Regions from separate parts of the Pseudomonas sp. BB438 genome, predicted to be linked through region 3. Evidence: riboswitches for the same ligand, from Rfam matches in the RefSeq annotation. Region 3 holds a riboswitch; each other region holds the start of a gene.
The links. Region 3 has a riboswitch for cobalamin ahead of cobW (cobalamin biosynthesis protein CobW). Riboswitches for the same ligand answer to the same signal wherever they lie in the genome.
Positions count from the first base shown of each region.

Region 1: linked by a shared signal. The riboswitch ahead of AC1ZV1_RS04195 (TonB-dependent receptor domain-containing protein) and the one ahead of cobW (cobalamin biosynthesis protein CobW) in region 3 are both predicted to bind cobalamin.
Region 2: linked by a shared signal. The riboswitch ahead of cobO (cob(I)yrinic acid a,c-diamide adenosyltransferase) and the one ahead of cobW (cobalamin biosynthesis protein CobW) in region 3 are both predicted to bind cobalamin.

Region 1 is NZ_CM170001.1:860,866-866,583, reverse strand. It holds gene AC1ZV1_RS04205 (Ldh family oxidoreductase) at 1-978, opposite strand, end outside; gene dxs (1-deoxy-D-xylulose-5-phosphate synthase) at 1,233-3,143, shown strand; cobalamin riboswitch at 3,185-3,361, shown strand; gene AC1ZV1_RS04195 (TonB-dependent receptor domain-containing protein) at 3,468-5,324, shown strand; gene AC1ZV1_RS04190 (HAD family hydrolase) at 5,496-5,718, opposite strand, start outside.
Region 2 is NZ_CM170001.1:5,040,846-5,046,563, reverse strand. It holds gene AC1ZV1_RS23230 (ABC-type transport auxiliary lipoprotein family protein) at 1-173, opposite strand, end outside; gene AC1ZV1_RS23225 (MlaD family protein) at 170-1,108, opposite strand; gene AC1ZV1_RS23220 (ABC transporter ATP-binding protein) at 1,109-1,894, opposite strand; gene AC1ZV1_RS23215 (ABC transporter permease) at 1,891-3,036, opposite strand; cobalamin riboswitch at 3,167-3,388, shown strand; gene cobO (cob(I)yrinic acid a,c-diamide adenosyltransferase) at 3,676-4,287, shown strand; gene AC1ZV1_RS23205 (cobyrinic acid a,c-diamide synthase CobB) at 4,316-5,608, shown strand; gene bluB (5,6-dimethylbenzimidazole synthase) at 5,605-5,718, shown strand, end outside.
Region 3 is NZ_CM170001.1:728,650-734,367, forward strand. It holds gene cobN (cobaltochelatase subunit CobN) at 1-2,514, opposite strand, end outside; gene cobW (cobalamin biosynthesis protein CobW) at 2,630-3,682, opposite strand; cobalamin riboswitch at 3,918-4,112, opposite strand; cobalamin riboswitch at 4,184-4,402, shown strand; gene AC1ZV1_RS03550 (CbtB domain-containing protein) at 4,504-4,692, shown strand; gene AC1ZV1_RS03555 (CbtA family protein) at 4,857-5,567, shown strand; gene AC1ZV1_RS03560 (cobalamin biosynthesis protein) at 5,645-5,718, shown strand, end outside.

The sequences.
Region 1 (5,718 bases), 130 kb from region 3:
CAGATCGGCATACAGCGAATCGCTGATTTCCACGCCCTCGACGAGGCTGCGCCGGCGCGCCGCGAAGCGCCGCTGGGACGGCAGCCGCGCGCCCATGTCGACGATGGATTCGAACAGCGTCTCCGCTCGCGCCAGGTGCTGCGGGGCGTCCGCGCCAAGGAAGCGTGCCGGGTCCAGCGCGATCAGCAGCTCGCCATGGTGCGGCGAGGATTTCGTCCCCTCGTCGAACACCGAGGACTCCGCACTGGTCAGGTCGCCGATCAGCGGCCCGGCAATCAGCTCGACCATGGTCGCCAGCGCCGAGCCCTTGTGCCCGCCGAAGGTCAGCATGGCGCCGTCGAGCACGGCGCTCGGGTCGGTGCTGGGGTTGCCCTGGGCGTCGATGCCCCAGCCCAGCGGGATCGACTTGCCCTCGCGCTCGTGCAGCTGGATTTCCCCGCGCGCCACCACCGTGGTGGCGAAGTCGAAGACATATGGATCGTTTTCACCGCGCGGCCAACCGAAGGCGATGGGGTTGGTCCCGAACAATGGCCGGGTTCCACCGGCTGGTGCCACATAGGCCTGCGCCGGCGTGACTGCCAGCGCGACCAGGCCCTGGGCGGTGATCCGTTCGATTTCCACCCATAACGCCGAGAAATGCACGCAGTGGTTGATCGCCAACGCGGCCAGGCCCTGGCTGCGGGCCTTCTCTGCCAGCGTCGGCAGACCGAGGTCGAACGCGCACTGGGAGAAACCGCCCTTGGCATCCACGCGCACCAGCGCGGGCGCAGGCTCGGACAGCTCCGGCACGGCATCGGGCACGACCTTGCCGGCACGCACGGTGTGAATGCAGCCCAGCAGCCGCCACACGCCGTGGGACGTGCAGCCATCGCGCTCGCCGGCCAGCACGGTGTCGGTCACCGCCTGCACGTGGGGTTCACTGAAGCCGTTGTGGCGCAGGATCGCCACCGACAAGTCGCGCAATTCATCCAGGCTCATTCGGGTCACGCCATTCTCCTCGAGTGCTGAAAAAGCTGCGGCAATCCGCCGCCGGTCGGTGATCCTGTCTACCATGGCGCCTCGCACCCTGCACCGCTTGCGCGCAATCGCCGGTGGCGGCGACGATTTCGGCACAGCCCTGCGCCCCCAACCCGACCATCCGGTCGTCCGAAGGATTGGCCCCACGTTGCTTGGGCCAATCCGGAGCTTCGGGTAAACTTCCGCATCTTTGCCTTCTCATAACGATCAGCCTGATGCCCACGACGTTTCACGAGATTCCCCGCGAGCGCCCTGCCACGCCCCTGCTCGACCGCGCCAGCACGCCGGTCGAGCTGCGCCGGCTGGGCGAAGCGGAGCTGCTGACGCTCGCTGACGAACTGCGCCAGTACCTGCTGTACAGCGTCGGCCAGACCGGCGGCCACTTCGGCGCGGGCCTGGGCGTCATCGAACTGACAGTCGCCCTGCACTACGTCTTCGACACCCCGGATGACCGTCTGGTGTGGGATGTGGGCCACCAGGCCTACCCGCACAAGATCCTCACCGGTCGCCGCGAGCGCATGGGCAGCCTGCGCCAGAAGGACGGCCTGGCCGCCTTCCCGCGCCGCTCGGAGAGCGAGTACGACACCTTCGGCGTCGGTCACTCCAGCACCTCCATCAGCGCCGCCCTCGGCATGGCCATCGCGGCACGCATGCAGGGCTCCGGGCGCAAGTCGGTCGCGGTGATCGGCGACGGCGCACTGACTGCCGGCATGGCCTTCGAGGCGCTCAACCACGCGTCGGAGGTCAAGGCCGACATGCTGGTGATCCTCAACGACAACGACATGTCGATCTCGAACAATGTCGGCGGCCTGTCCAACTACCTGGCCAAGATCCTCTCCAGCCGCACCTACAGCAGCATGCGCGAAGGCAGCAAGAAAGTGCTCTCGCGCCTGCCCGGCGCCTGGGAGATCGCCCGCCGCACCGAGGAATACGCCAAGGGCATGCTGGTCCCCGGCACGCTCTTCGAGGAACTGGGCTGGAACTACATCGGCCCCATCGACGGCCACGACCTGCCGACCCTGATCGCCACCCTGCGCAACATGCGTGACCTCAAGGGCCCGCAGTTCCTTCACGTGGTGACCAAGAAGGGCAAGGGCTTCGGCCCCGCCGAGATCGATCCGATCGGCTACCACGCCATCACCAAGCTCGAACCCGAAGGCGCCCCCGCCCACGCCGTGCCGAAGAAGGCCGGCGGGCCGAAGTACTCCAGTGTGTTCGGCCAGTGGCTGTGCGACATGGCTGCCCAGGACCCGCGCCTGGTCGGTATAACCCCGGCGATGAAGGAAGGCTCCGACCTGGTCGCCTTCGCCGACAGGTTCCCCGACCGCTACTTCGACGTCGCCATCGCCGAGCAGCACGCCGTGACCCTGGCGGCCGGCATGGCCTGTGACGGCGCCAAGCCGGTGGTGGCGATCTACTCCACCTTCCTGCAGCGCGGCTACGACCAGTTGATCCACGACGTCGCGGTGCAGAACCTCGACGTGCTGTTCGCCATCGACCGCGCCGGTCTGGTGGGCGAAGACGGCCCGACCCACGCCGGCAGCTTCGACCTCTCCTACCTGCGCTGCATCCCCGGCATGCTGGTGATGACGCCCAGCGACGAGAACGAACTGCGCAAGCTGCTGACCACCGGCCATCACTTCGAAGGCCCGGCGGCGGTGCGCTACCCGCGCGGCACTGGCCCCAACGCCCCCATCGAGGCAGCGCTGGAATCGGTCGAGATCGGCAAGGGCGTGGTGCGCCGTGAAGGCACGGCCGGCAAGGTCGCCTTCCTGGTGTTCGGCGTGCAGCTGGCCGAAGCGCTGAAAGTGGCCGAGCAGTTCGACGCCACGGTCGCCGACATGCGCTTCGTCAAGCCGCTGGACGAGGCACTGGTGCGCCAGCTGGCCGCCAGCCACGAGTTGCTGGTGACCATCGAGGAGAACTCGGTGATGGGTGGCGCCGGCGCCGCCGTCAGCGAATTCCTCGCTCGCGAGAACCTCCAGCAGCCGATCCTGCACCTGGGCCTGCCGGACTACTACGTCGAGCACGCCAAGCCTGCGCAGATGCTTGCGGAGTGCGGCCTGGACGCCGCCGGCATCGAAGCCTCGGTGAAGGCGCGCCTGGAGGCCCTCGGCAACCGCTGAGACCGATCGGCGCATCCCTCCCCCGGAGTATTGCCAGCAACGGGCGCACCGACTAAGGTGCGCCCGTTTTCGTTCGAGGTAACGGGAAGCAGGTGAAAGACCTGCGCTGCCCCCGCAACGGTAACCGACGCACTCCCTGCGGGCGTGCAGCATCGCCATGAGCCACTGCACGAATGTGGGAAGGCGGCGATGTGACGTCGGCAGCCCGGAGACCGCCCTCGACACGCCCCGACAGGTGTTGCGGAGGGCCGCACCGTCAAGTGCGGCCTGCCGCCCTTGCCACGCCCTCCTCGAAAGTCATCCGACCGCTTTTGAGGACGCTCCATGAAACTGACCCGACTCGCCCTGGCCACCAGCCTGCTGCCCGGCATGGCCTTCGCCGCTGGCGACATCTACACGCTCTCCGACCAGGTGATCACTTCCGCCCGCCAGGCCCAGCCGCGCGCCGAGGCCACCTCGGCCAACAGCGTGTTCACCCGCGCCGACATCGAACGCCTGCAGGTGCGCAGTGTCCCCGCCCTGCTCGCCCGCGTGCCCGGCGTGCAGATGGGCAGCTCCGGCGGCGTGGTCTCCTACTCCGTGCGTGGCGCCAGCACCGCGCAGACCCTGGTCCTGGTGGACGGCCAGCGCATCGCCTCGGCCAGCAGCGGCATCGCCCGCCTGGACTACCTGAGCATCGACAGCATCGAGCGCGTCGAAGTGACCCGCGGCCCGCGCTCAGCCCTGTACGGCGCCGACGCCATCGGCGGGGTCATCCAGATCTTCACCCGCCGCGGCGAAGCCGGCCTGCACCCCGAAGTGCGCCTGGCCGCCGGCAGCCACGGCACCTTCGAGCGCAGCCTGAACCTCTCCGGCGGTGACGCGCAGACCCGCTACAACCTCGGCGGCAGCCTCGACGAAAGCCAGGGCTGGGACCGCACCAGTGACAACGTCGGCGCCGACAACGACCACGATGCCCAGCGCAACAAGGCCGTGCACCTGAACCTGGACCATCGCTTCAGCGAGGACTGGAAGGCCGGCCTGAACCTCAACGACCAGCGCGGCAAGAACGAATACGACGACGCCTACAATTTCGAGCCGGGTTCGCCCCGCGACGAATTTCGCGTCAGCAGCTACAGCGCCTACCTCGACGGCCAGATCACGAAAATCTGGAACAGCCGCCTGGAACTGGGTCGCAGCTTCGACCGCAACAAGGCCGTGGGCGCTGCCGACAGCTGGAACAACGGCACGCTGGAAACCACCCGCCATTCGGCGAGCTGGATCAACCGCCTGCAGCTGGACGACGCCAACCAGTTGGCCCTGGGCGCCGACTGGTACGAAGACCAGGTCGACGGCACCACCGCGTTCGCCGACGACCAGCGCAGCAACCGTGCCTTCTTCGCCCAGCACAGTTTCAAGGGCGACAGTTTCGGCACCGAGCTGGGCATCCGCCATGACAACAACCAGGCCTACGGCAGCCAGAACAGCTGGAACGCCGCCTTCAGCCTGCCGGTGGGCGACAACCAGACCTGGATCGCCAGCTACGGCGAGGGCTTCCGCGCACCGACCTTCAGCGACCTCTACTACCCCGGCGCGAGCAACCCGGACCTCAAGGCCGAGACCTCGAAGACCTACGAGCTGCAATGGCGCGGCGACATCGAAGGCACGCACCTGGAGGCCTCGCTGTACCGCACCGAGATCGACGACATGATTGCCTGGGACAGCAACAGCAATCAGCCGGAGAACATCAACAAGGCGCGCATCGATGGCTTCGAGGCCAGCGTCGCCCGCGACGTGCTCGGCTGGCAGGCCGCGCTCGGCCTGAGCCTGATCGACCCGCGCGACCGCGACACCGGCCATACTCTGCCGTACCGCGCGCGCCGTACCCTGAGCCTGGACCTCGACCGCCAGTTCGGCGTCTTCGGCGTCGGTGGCACCTGGCGCGCGGTCAGCCAGCGCTACGACGACGCGGCCAACACCCGCGAGCTGTCCGGCTACGGCGTGCTCGACCTGCGCACCAGTTGGCTGGCCAGCAGCGAGATTCGCGTCGACCTGAAGCTGGATAACGTCCTGGACCGCGACTACACCCTGGGCGACTACCTGCGCCCGACCAGCCCCACCGACTACTTCGGCGAAGCCCGCCCCTACCAGGAACCCGGCCGCACCGCGCTGCTGGCGGTGACCTGGACGCCGGAGCTGTAAGGCCACATCGGCATTTCCCCTGTAGGAGCGGCCCATGGGGCGCTCCTACAGGGAGCATCGGTGCGCGGGCTATTCGCGAGCAAGCTCGCTCCTACAGGTTCGAATTACACCGACAGACCGCGCTGCTCGTCGCAGGAGCGAGCTTGCTCGCGAACCCGCACGGCAGCGGACTCAGCCCAGAAGCCCCGCCATCCGCCCGAGCTCCGCGCAGTCCTGCGCGTGCCAGTCGGTCAGCTCCGGCCAAGGGTTCTCGGTGAGGTTCACCAGCGCGCTGTGCGCACCCGCGGCGCGGGCGCAGTAGAGGTCGAAGCGGTAGTCGCCGACCATCAGCATCCGCTGCGGCGCCACGTCCCAGCGCGCGGCGAGACGCAGCAGGCCGTCCGGGCTGGGCTTG
Region 2 (5,718 bases), 2.3 Mb from region 3:
GCGGTGGGGGCGCTGACGCGCAGGGACCAGTTCACCGCGGCGTTGCTGCGCGCGGGTTGCTGGGTTGCCGGCAGCAGGTAGAAGTCCGGGCTTTCCGCTTCCGGGAGGATCGAGCAGGCGCCCAGCAGGCTGATCAGGGCGACGGCGCCGAGCACGCGGGGAAGGGCGGTCATGGCTGGAACTCCTTGTTGCGCTCGCGGCCGAGCAGGTAGCCGGTGGGGTTTTCCTGCAGGCGGCGGGTGACGCCACGCAGGTCTTCCAGGGTGGAGCGCAGTTCGCGGACCGCCGGGCCTATCTCGCCCAGGCCATTGAGGCCGCCATTCACCGAGTCGTAGTTGCTGTTCAGCAACTGCTCCACGCGTTCACTGCTGGTGCGCAGGGAGGCGAGGGTCTTCTGGGTGTCGTCGAGGATGTCCTGGCCCTTGCCGCCCAGCGTCTGGTTGGCGCGTTCGAGCAACTGGCTGGCGTTGGCCAGGGTGATGCGCGCCTGCTCGCTGGCGGCGGCCAGTTCCTTGAAGGTCTGGCGGATGTCGTCGCGCTGCTCGGCGACCACGCCGGTGGCCTGGTCGATGTGGTCGAGGGTGCGGCTGATGCGGTCGACGTTTTCCTGGGAGAACATGCGATTCACGTTGTTGATCAGGTTGTTGATGTTGGTGGCGATGTCCTCGCCGTTGGCCAGCAACTTGGCGAAGGGCGAGGGGATGGTCTTGATCACCGGCACCTCGCCGTCCTTGCCGGTCAGCGGCGGGCTGTCCTGGGCGGCGCTGGAGAGCTGGATGATGGCCTGGCCGGTCACGCCGGTGAGGGCCAGCTTGGCGCGTGTGTCTTCGCGGATCGGGGTGCTGTCGTAGACGCGGATGCGCGCGCGGACTTTGCGCGGGTCGTTCGGGTCCAGGCGCAGGGACACTACGTCACCCACGCGGATGCCGCTGTACTGCACCGTGCCCCCTTCGGACAGGCCGGTCACCGCCTCGTTGAAGATCACGTCGTAGACCTTGTACTTCTGGTCGTTGCTCGACTGCGCCAGCCAGAGAGCGAAGAGCAGCGCGCCGATCGACACGACCAGGGTGAACAGGCCGATCAGCACGTGATGGGCACGGGTTTCCATTCAGCTTTCCTCCCGCAGGTGTTCGGTGGCCTGCAGCGCGGCACGGCCGCGCGGGCCGTGGAAGTAGTCCTGCACCCAGGCGTCGTCGGTCTGGGCGACCTGGTCCAGCGGCCCCACCACCAGCACGCGTTTCTGCGAGAGCACGGCGACGCGGTCGCAGATGGTGTAGAGGGTGTCCAGGTCGTGGGTGACCAGGAACACGGTGAGGCCGAAGGCGTCGCGCAGGGTCAGGATGAGTTGGTCGAAGGCCGCCGCGCCAATCGGATCGAGGCCGGCAGTGGGTTCGTCGAGAAACAGGATATCCGGGTCCAGCGCCAGGGCGCGGGCCAGCGCGGCGCGCTTGACCATGCCACCGGAGAGCTCGGCCGGGTACTTGGCGCCGGCGTCCGGCGGCAGGCCGGCGAGGGAGATCTTCACCTTGGCGATGAATTGCGCATCGGCGCGGGATAGCCCGGCGTGCTCGATCAGCGGCAGGCAGATGTTCTCGCTCACCGTCAGCGAGGAGAACAGCGCGCCATTCTGGAACAGCACGCCGAAGCGTCGTTCGAGCTTCGAGCGCTCCAGCGGTGGCAGCGCCGGCAGGTTCTGCCCGAACACGTGCACGCTGCCCTCGCTGGGTTGGCGCAGGCCGATGATGCTGCGCAGCAGGACCGACTTGCCGGTACCCGAACCGCCGACCACGCCGAGGATCTCGCCTTTCAGTACGTCGAGGTCCAGGTGCTCGTGCACGGCGTGGGTGCCGAAGCGGTTGGCCAGGTCGCGGACGACGATGATTGGCTCGCTCACCAGCCCATCTCCATGAAGAACAGCGCGAACATCGCATCCAGCAGGATCACCACGAAGATCGACTGGACCACGCTGGACGTGGTGTGCTCGCCCACCGACTGCGCGCTGCCGCTGACGCGGAAGCCTTCCAGGCAGCCGATCACGGCGATGATGAAGGCGAACACCGGGGCTTTGACGATGCCGACCAGGAAGTGCTGCACGGCGATGTCGTTCTGCAGCATGTAGAGGAACATGCGCGGCGAGATGTCCAGGCTCAGTGCGCAGACCACGCCGCCACCGAAGATGCCGGAGATCATCGCCAGGAAAGTCAGCATCGGCAGGGTCAGCAGCAGGGCAAGTACACGCGGCAGTACCAGCAGCTCGACGGGATCCAGCCCCAGGGCCTGGATGGCGTCGATTTCCTGATTGGCCTTCATCGAGCCGATCTGCGCGGTGAAGGCACTGGCGGTGCGGCCGGCGAGCAGGATCGCCGTGAGCAATACACCGAACTCGCGGAGGAAGGAGAACCCCACCAGGTCGACCGTGTAGATCGCCGCACCGAACTTCTGCAGCACCGTGGCGCCGAGGAAGGCCACCACGGCGCCGACCATGAACGTCAGCAGGGCGACGATCGGCACCGCGTCCAGCCCGGTTTCTTCCATGTGTGCGGCCAGCGAGGTCAGTCGCCAGCGACGCGGACGCAGCAGGTTGCGCAGCAGCGTCTGCAGAGTCAGGCCGATGAAACCCAGCACGCCGATCAGATGGTCCTTGAACGTGAGCGAGGCGATGCCGATGCGCTCCAGCACATCGACCAGCGCATTGCCGGGCGGCGGGGCCTTTTCGTCGAGCCGGCACTGGGTGATCGCGCTGCCGACGGTTCGCAGCAGCGCCTGGCGTTCGGCGGGCAGGTTGCGGGCGATCTGCTCCAGCTGGCTCATGCGCGCGCCGCCGATGATCTCGGCGAGCAGGGCGGCGCCGGCGGTGTCCAGCGCCCCAAGACCGGTGAAGTCCAGCGCGCCGGGCGATTCGGCACTGCGCTGTGCGGCCACCTGAGCCTCGAGCGTGGCAAAGTGCGCGAGCGTCCAGTCACCGCTGACATGCATCAACGGCGGGGTGGCGGACGTGTCGTACTGAAGCTGGCCGGGTTGGGCGGTCGTCGTCATGACTCGCATTCTAGCGAACTTACGCGGCCTGACCACTTGACTTGTGTGAGGCTTTCTAGAGCCCTTGCCGCCTCGCGCAAGGAGCCCAGCGGCAGTCTGTTCAATTGACGCCCCAGGCCGCCAGCCACTAAGCTGCGCGCCTGCTTCAGGTGCTCTCGGCGCAAGCCGCGAGTGAAACAGGGAAGCCGGTGAAGTCGATGCGTTCGACCATTCCGGCGCTGCCCCCGCAACGGTAAGCGAGCTTCGAACCGCAAACTGCCACTGTGCCTCGGCATGGGAAGGCGCGGTTCTTCGGAAACGCCAGACGCTTCCTCTCGCAAGCCCGGAGACCGGCCTGCTGCATCGCATGGCATCGCGGGAGGCGCTGCCGACGCCGGCCCTGCGCCGCGCGTTGCCGTCCTCCGCCTGCCCCGACTGGTCAGTGCCGCGCGGGTGAGAGCGGCGGAGAATCCTTCAGGTGAATTCCCTATTCCTCAGGTCGACAGCCCTCGTGCTGGGCGACCACTGCTGCATGGCGCTTCTGCGTGCCTGCGGTGCATCCCTGCCCATTCCATCCCCCGTTCGCTGCCACCCGGCTGGCAGCCTGACGGCTGTGCCATCCCGTTCATCCGTACAAGCCGTTTCAGAAGGAACCTTGCCATGACTGAATCCCCGGAAAAGGACGAGCGCCATCGCTCGCGCATGCAGCGCAAGAAGGCGGTAGTCGACGAGAAGATCGCCCAGGCCCAGGGCGAGCGCGGCGTGTTTCTGGTCAACAGCGGCAACGGCAAGGGCAAGAGCAGCTCCGCCTTTGGCATGGTCGCCCGCGCGCTGGGGCACGGCATGAAGGTGGGCGTGGTGCAGTTCATCAAGGGCGCCGCCACCACGGGCGAGGAGGCGTTCTTCCGCCGTTTCCCCGAGGAAGTCAGCTTCCACGTGATGGGTGAAGGCTTCACCTGGGAAACCCAGGACCGCCAGCGCGACATCGCCAAGGCGCAATTCGCCTGGGACGTGGCGCGCCAGTTGCTGGCCGACCCCGAGGTCGGCCTGGTAGTCCTGGATGAGGTGAACATCGCGCTCAAGCACGGCTACCTGGAACTGGACACGGTGCTGGCCGATATCGCCGCCCGGCCGCCGATGCAGCACGTGGTCGCCACCGGGCGCGGTGCGCAGCCGGCGATGCTCGACGCCGCCGACACCGTGACCGAGATGGGCCTGGTGAAGCATGCCTTCAAGGCCGGTATCAAGGCGCAGAAAGGGGTGGAGTTCTGATGCCGTTCGTTGTGGCGGAGCGTGCCCGATGACCTCGCGCCAATGCCCCGCACTGTTGATTGCTGCCCCTGCATCCGGCCAGGGCAAGACCACCGTGACCGCCGCCCTGGCGCGCCTGCACACCCGCCTCGGGCGCAAGGTGCGGGTGTTCAAGTGCGGCCCGGATTTCCTCGATCCGATGATCCTCGCCCGCGCCAGCGACGCGCCGGTCTACCAGCTGGACCTGTGGATGGTCGGTGAGGACGACAGTCGTCGCCTGCTCTGGGAAGCGGCCGGCGAGGCCGACCTGATCCTCATCGAAGGCGTGATGGGCCTGTTCGACGGCTCGCCCTCGGCGGCCGACCTGGCGCGTCGCTTCGATGTGCCGGTGATGGCCGTGATCAACGGCCAGTCCATGGCGCAGACCTTCGGCGCCATGGCCGTTGGCATGGCGACCTACCAGAGCGACCTGCCGTTCTCCGGCGTGCTTGCCAACCGCATCGGTAGCCAGCGTCACCGCGACCTGGTGCGCGACAGCCTGCCGGAGTGGATTCGCTGGTATGGCGCGCTGCCGCGCGATACCGACGTGGAACTGCCCAGCCGCCACCTCGGCCTGGTGCAGGCTGATGAGCTGGCCGACCTCGACGTCCGCCTGGACGCCGCTGCCGATGCCCTGGCCGCCAGCGCGAGCACCGAACTGCCGCTGCCGGTGAGCTTTGCCGCGCCCGAACCGCGCAGCGAGTCTTCCCGCCTCGATGGCGTGCGCATCGGCGTGGCGCGGGACAACGCCTTCGCCTTCCTCTACCAGGCCAACCTCGACCTGCTGCGTGAGCTGGGCGCCGAGCTGGTGTTCTTCTCGCCGCTGCGCGATGAAGCGCTGCCGGACGTGGACAGCCTCTACCTGCCGGGCGGCTACCCGGAACTGCACCTGCAGGCGCTGGCCGAGAACCGCGCTATGGCCCAGGCGATCCACGCCCACCATGAGATGGGCAAGCCGATCCTCGCCGAATGCGGCGGCATGCTCTATCTGCTCGACGCGCTGACCGACGTGGCCGGCGAGCGTGCCGAATTGCTCGGTCTGCTGCCGGGCGAAGCACGCATGCAGAAACGTCTCGCCGCGCTGGCGCTGCAGGCGGTGGCGCTGCCCGAAGGCACCCTGCGCGGACACACCTTCCACCACTCGCTGCTGACCAGCAGCGAAGCGCCGTTGGCTCGTGGTGTCTGTCCCAACGACAAGCCCGTGGCCGAAGCGGTGTTCCGCCGTGGCCGGCTTACCGCCTCCTACATCCACTTCTACCTGCCGTCCGATCCGGATGCCGCAGTCGCCCTGCTGAAACCATGACCGAGCACGCCTACAGCCTTGAAGAGCGCGCCGCGCTCTACCGCGTCATCGCCGAGCGCCGCGACATGCGCCACTTCAGTGGGGGCGAAGTGGCGCCCGAACTGCTCGCG
Region 3 (5,718 bases):
GCTGGGCGCGCCGCTGGGGCCGGGCGGGACGAAGCGGCCCTCGAGGCCGGCGAGCAGATGGCCGATTTCGCTGGCGCCGCAGGCATCCAGGGTCGGCGCGATCTGCTGCTGAAGTTGCGCGAGGACCGCCGCGCTGGCGCTGCCGGGTGCGCTGACCGAGCCGTCGATCAGGCGCAGGGCGAAGAGTTCCAGGCGCTCGCGGGTGTCGCCGTTGCTGCGCCAGGGTTCGTCGCTCACCGCGAGCAGCACGTCCGGACGCGGGCCGTCCCAGGGTTCGGCGAAAGCTTCATCCAGCGGGTCACGGCTCAACTGCAGATCCTCGCTCAGCGCGCGCAGCAGGCTGGCGTTGCCGCCGCGACCATCGCCGCGTGGAATGCGCACCAGCGAGAGCAACGTATCGCGGCGCAGTTCACCCACGGGCGACTCGCCGAACACATGCAGGCCATCGCGAATCTGCGATTCCTTGAGATCGCACAGGTAGGCGTCCAGCTGCGGCAGCCAGCTTTCCGGATCGTCGCTCAGCTGCAGGCCCAGCTCGCGGTCCAGCGAGGTTTCGCGCACCAGCGTGAGGATGTCGCCGCGCAACTCAGTGGCCCGACGCGGGTCGAGCAGGGAGGCGTCGTAGTACTCGTCGGCCAGGCGTTCGAGGTCGCGCAGCGGGCCGTAGTTTTCCGCACGGGTCAGCGGTGGCATCAGGTGGTCGATGATCACCGCCTGGGCGCGGCGCTTGGCCTGCGCGCCTTCGCCGGGGTCGTTGACGATGAACGGGTAGAGGTTCGGCAGCGCGCCGAGGATCGCGTCCGGCCAGCACTCCTCGGAGAGACCGACGCCTTTGCCCGGTAGCCATTCGAGGTTGCCGTGCTTGCCGACGTGGACCACCGCGTCGGCGCCGAACACTTCGCGCAGCCAGAAGTAGAAGGCGAGGTAGCCGTGGGGCGGTACCAGCGACGGATCGTGGTAGATCGCCGCGGCGTCGAGCTGGTAGCCACGCGCCGGCTGGATGCCGACGAAGCCGAGGCCCAGGCGCAGGCCGGCGACCATCATGCGGCCGCTGCGGAACATCGGGTCCTGCTGCGGCTCGCCCCAGCGTTCGCGCACGGCGTGCTGGTTGGCTTCGGGCAGGCGCGCGAAACAGGCGAGGTAGTCGTCCAGTGCCAGGCTCTGTGCGCAGGGGCGCAGGTCGAGGCTGTCGAGATCGTTGCTGACGCCGCCGAGCAGTTGCTGGATCAGCGCGGTGCCGGAATCGGGCAGGCCGGCAACCGGGTAACCCTGAGTCTCCAGCGCGCGCAGGATGTTCAGCGCCGCCGCCGGCGTGTCGAGGCCGACACCATTGCCGATGCGCCCGTCGCGGGTTGGGTAATTGGCCAGGATCAGCGCCACGCGCTTGTCGGCGTTGGCCTTGCGCGAGAGCAGCATCCAGCGCCGCGCCAGTTCGGCGACGAAGTCCATCCCCGGCCGGTGTGGCAGGTAGCAGACCACGTCGCTCTGGCTGCGCTCGCTGCGCCAGGCCAGGCCCTTGAAGCTGATCGGCCGGGTGATGAGGCGGCCGTCCAGCTCCGGTAGCGCGATGTGCATGGCCAGGTCGCGCGGGCCGAGGCCCTGAGGGTTGGCGCGCCAGAGGTCGAGGTTGTCCAGCGAGCAGATGGCCTGCAGCACCGGTACGTCGCGGCGGAAGGGCCGGTCCTGCGGCGCTTCCGGATTCGACTGGGCGAAGCCGGTGGTGTTGATGATCAGCTCGGCGTCGGCGCTGTCCAGCAGGCTTTCCACCGTATCCAGGCACGCGGCTTCCTTGAGGCTGGCCACGGCGATGGGCAGCGGGTTGATGCCCTGCGCCTGCAGGCGTTCGCAGAAGGTGTCGATGAACCCGGTGTTCGCCGCTTGCAGGTGCGTGCGATAGAACAGCAGGGCGGCGACCGGGCACTCGGGGTTCCAATCGGCCTGCCAGCGGGCGAGGTCGCAGCTGCCGACGTGCGGGTGATAGACCGCCACGCGCGGCAGGGTCTGTGGTTCGTGCCAGGCGTAGTCGCGTTGCAGATGGCGATTGGCGAGGCAGGCGAAGAACTGCCGGGCATTGTCCATGCCGCCCTGGCGCAGATACTGCCAGAGGCGCTCGGCATCCTGCGGCGGGACGCTGCACAGGGCGGCGAGTTCGGGGTCGGGCTTGTCGTCGCCGGGCACCGCGATCAGCGTGGTGCCGCGCTCGGCCAGCGCCACCAGTTGCTCCATGCCGTAGCGCCAGTAACCGACGCCGCCATGCACCGAGATCAGGATGACCTTGGCGTGCTGCAGCACTTCGTCGACGTAGAGGTCCACCGAGGCGTGATTCTGCAACTGCATGGGGTTGGCCAGGCGCAGGCTCGGGTAGTCCTCCGGCAGCGCGCGAGCGGCCTCGGCGAGCAGCGCCAGGTGCGAATCGCCGCTGCAGAGGATCACCAGTTCGGCGGGCGTCTGGGCCAGGTGGGCGATGCCGTCGTCGGGGACGAAGCCGCCGGGTTGAGTGCGCAGCAGGTGCATGGGGGTGCTCGGTTTCTAGCGCTTCGTAGGAGCGAGGGGGCGCCTAGCTCTTGCTCGCGAACCAATCCCCGCTGCGAGGCTGTTCGCGAGCAAGCTCGCTCCTACAAAAGCGGTGTTACGCCAGGGCGGTACGCAGTTCGTTGGCGATGGTGTCCTGGTCCAGCTCCTGGCCGATCACCACCAGGCGGGTGCTGCGGGTTTCGTCACTGCGCCAGGCGCGGTCGAAGTGCTTGTCGAAGCGCTTGCCGACGCCCTGCACCAGCAGGCGCATGGGTTTGCCGGGGATGGCGACGAAGCCCTTGATGCGCAGCACGGCGTGACGCTCGACCAGCGCGTTCAGCGCGTCGAGCAGGGCGCGCTCTTCCACTTCCGGGAGGTCGACGTGGAAGGAGTCGAACTCGTCGTGGTCATGATCTTCGTGACCCTCGTGATCGTGGTGGGTCGGGCGGCTGTCGATGTGCAGCTCGGCCTCGGCGTTCAGCCCCAGCAGCACCGAGAGCGGCAGTTGGCCGGAACTGGCTTCGATGATTTTCACCGCCGGCGGCAGTTCTTCAGCGACCTCGGCGCGTACGCGGGCCAGCGCGTCGGCGTCCAGCAGGTCGGCCTTGTTCAGCACCACCAGGTCGGCGCTGGCCAGCTGGTCCTCGAAGAGTTCGTGCAGCGGCGACTCGTGGTCCAGGTTCGGGTCCTGCTGGCGCTGCTGGTCCACCTGCTCGGGGTGGGCGGCGAAGGTGCCGGCGGCCACGGCCGGGCTGTCGACCACGGTGATCACCGCGTCCACGGTGCAGGCGTTGCGGATTTCCGGCCACTGGAAGGCCTGTACCAGCGGCTTGGGCAGGGCGAGGCCGGAGGTCTCGATGAGGATCTGGTCGAGGTCGCCACGGCGCGCCACCAGCTCGCGCATCACCGGGAAGAACTCTTCCTGCACGGTGCAGCACAGGCAGCCGTTGGCCAGCTCGAAGACGCGGCCGACCGCTTCTTCTTCGCTGCAACCGATGGAGCACTGCTTGAGGATCTCGCCGTCGATGCCCAGCTCGCCGAATTCGTTGACGATCACCGCGATGCGACGGCCTTCGGCGTTATCGAGCATATGGCGGAGCAGGGTGGTCTTACCGACCCCGAGGAAGCCGGTGACGATGGTGACGGGGAGTTTGGCCAGGGTTTTCATGCGCGCCTCGCAAGCGGAAGTTTGAAGGCGGATGAAGGGCGCGCGCGCGGGTTCGCCGCGCAACGAAGGTCGCCACCGGATCACCCCGCCCGGTTGTCTGTTGATAACGAACCGGTTCCGGATCTCGCGAGCCAGAGCCAGGCAAGGCGGAGGATTGGCGGGGACGCGGAGTTGACTGTGGTCAATGAGCAGTCCACGACGATCCTCCAGCGCAGCCTGGCCGACGCGCAGCAGATCGAAAACCAGTCACGAGGCAGGTCTCCTGGCTCACAGCCCTTGATCGTCTCTTCGCCTTCCCGCCCGAATCGGCAGTGGCGCATGAAGAGACAGGCTGTTCACAGTTGCGGGGGCAGCCGTGGCGCATCCGAAGATTTCCACGTTCCCTCTTAGCTCCGGCCAGCGCCGGAGAACCTCGAAGGGAGGAAGGCTACGCAGCGCGGCCGGGACGGTCAATCGCCGGGGATCGGTTGACGCGCAGTTGACGCTGCGTGACTGCCGTGGTCAGCTAGCGCGGTTTCAGGTGTCTCGCGCCGACGCGTGCGAGGTGAAACGGGAAGCCGGTGCGTCCGCAAGGACCAGTCCGGCGCTGCCCCCGCAACGGTAAGCGCATCGAGGGTCGTCAGTAGCCACTGTGCCAAGGCATGGGAAGGCTGGCCCATCCGGCGAGAGTTTCTCGCTGGCGTCGCAAGCCCGGAGACCGGCCTGGAATCCTCACATTTTGGCAAACCCGCGGTGGGCGGGCGCAGGCCGTGGCGCGACCGATCCGGCGCGTTCGAATGCGTTCAACCTCTGCGTTCTCACTCTTTTCAGAGGGAACGTTCATGTCCAGCAGCATCCTGACGCAACAGGCGTCGAGTACTTCCATCCCCCTTTCCAAGCGCATCAGCCTGGCCGTTGGCGCCAGCCTGCTCGGTGCGCTGCTGGTGTACTTCGCCGGCTTCTCGCACATCGACGCGGTACACAACGCCGCCCACGATACTCGCCACAGCGCAGGCTTCCCCTGCCACTGATGCGGTTCTGAGTTCAATCGGCTGCGCGTCGGCCAGGCTGCGTTGGAGAATCGCCGTGGACGGCTCATGGACAGCAGTCCACTCCGCGTCCCCGGCGATCCTTCGTCTTGCCTGGCTCTAGCTCGCTCGATTCGATGGCTCGGAGAAGGAAAAGGAACGAACCCATGATCAAACGAATCGCCCAGACCGCCGGTTTCGCCGGTCTGATTGCCGCGCTGGTGCTCACCGTGGTCCAGCTGCTGTGGGTATCCCCGCTGATTCTGAAGGCGGAAACCTACGAAAAGTCCGAACCCGCCGCCGCGCTGGTCGAAGAGCACGTCCATGAGCATGCCGATGGCGCCGTCGCCGGCCATCAGCACGATGCGGAAGCCTGGGAGCCGGAAGATGGCTGGCAGCGCATCCTCTCCACCACCGGCGGCAACCTGGTGGTCGCGGTGGGTTTCGCGCTGATGCTCGCGGGCCTGTTCACCCTGCGTGAGCCGGGCAAGACCTCCGAAGGCCTGCTCTGGGGCCTCGCCGGTTTCGCCGTGTTCACCCTGGCGCCGTCCCTCGGCCTGCCGCCGGAAGTCCCCGGCACCGCCGCCGCTGACCTGACCCTGCGGCAGACCTGGTGGATCGGCACTGCCGCCGCCACCGCCGCCGGTCTCGCGCTGCTGGTGTTCGGCCGCCACTGGGCGCTACGTATCGTCGGACTCGCCCTGCTGGTGGTGCCGCACGTGATCGGTGCGCCGCAGCCGGACGTGCATTCCAGCCTCGCACCGGAAAGCCTGGCTCACGAGTTCATCGTCGCCTCGCTGGTCACCAACGCGGTGTTCTGGGCTGCACTCGGCCTGATCGCTGCCTGGCTGTTCCGTCGCTTCGCACCCTCGGCCTGATCCAGGCGCTATGCTCGACCCCGCAGCCGGCCCGGCCGTCTGCGGGGTTTTTATTTTCATCTGCAAGGAGAGCGACCATGACGCTGGTTGCCGGCCTCGGTTGCCGCCGCGGCTGCCCGCTCGACGAACTGCAAGCCCTGCTGCGCGATAC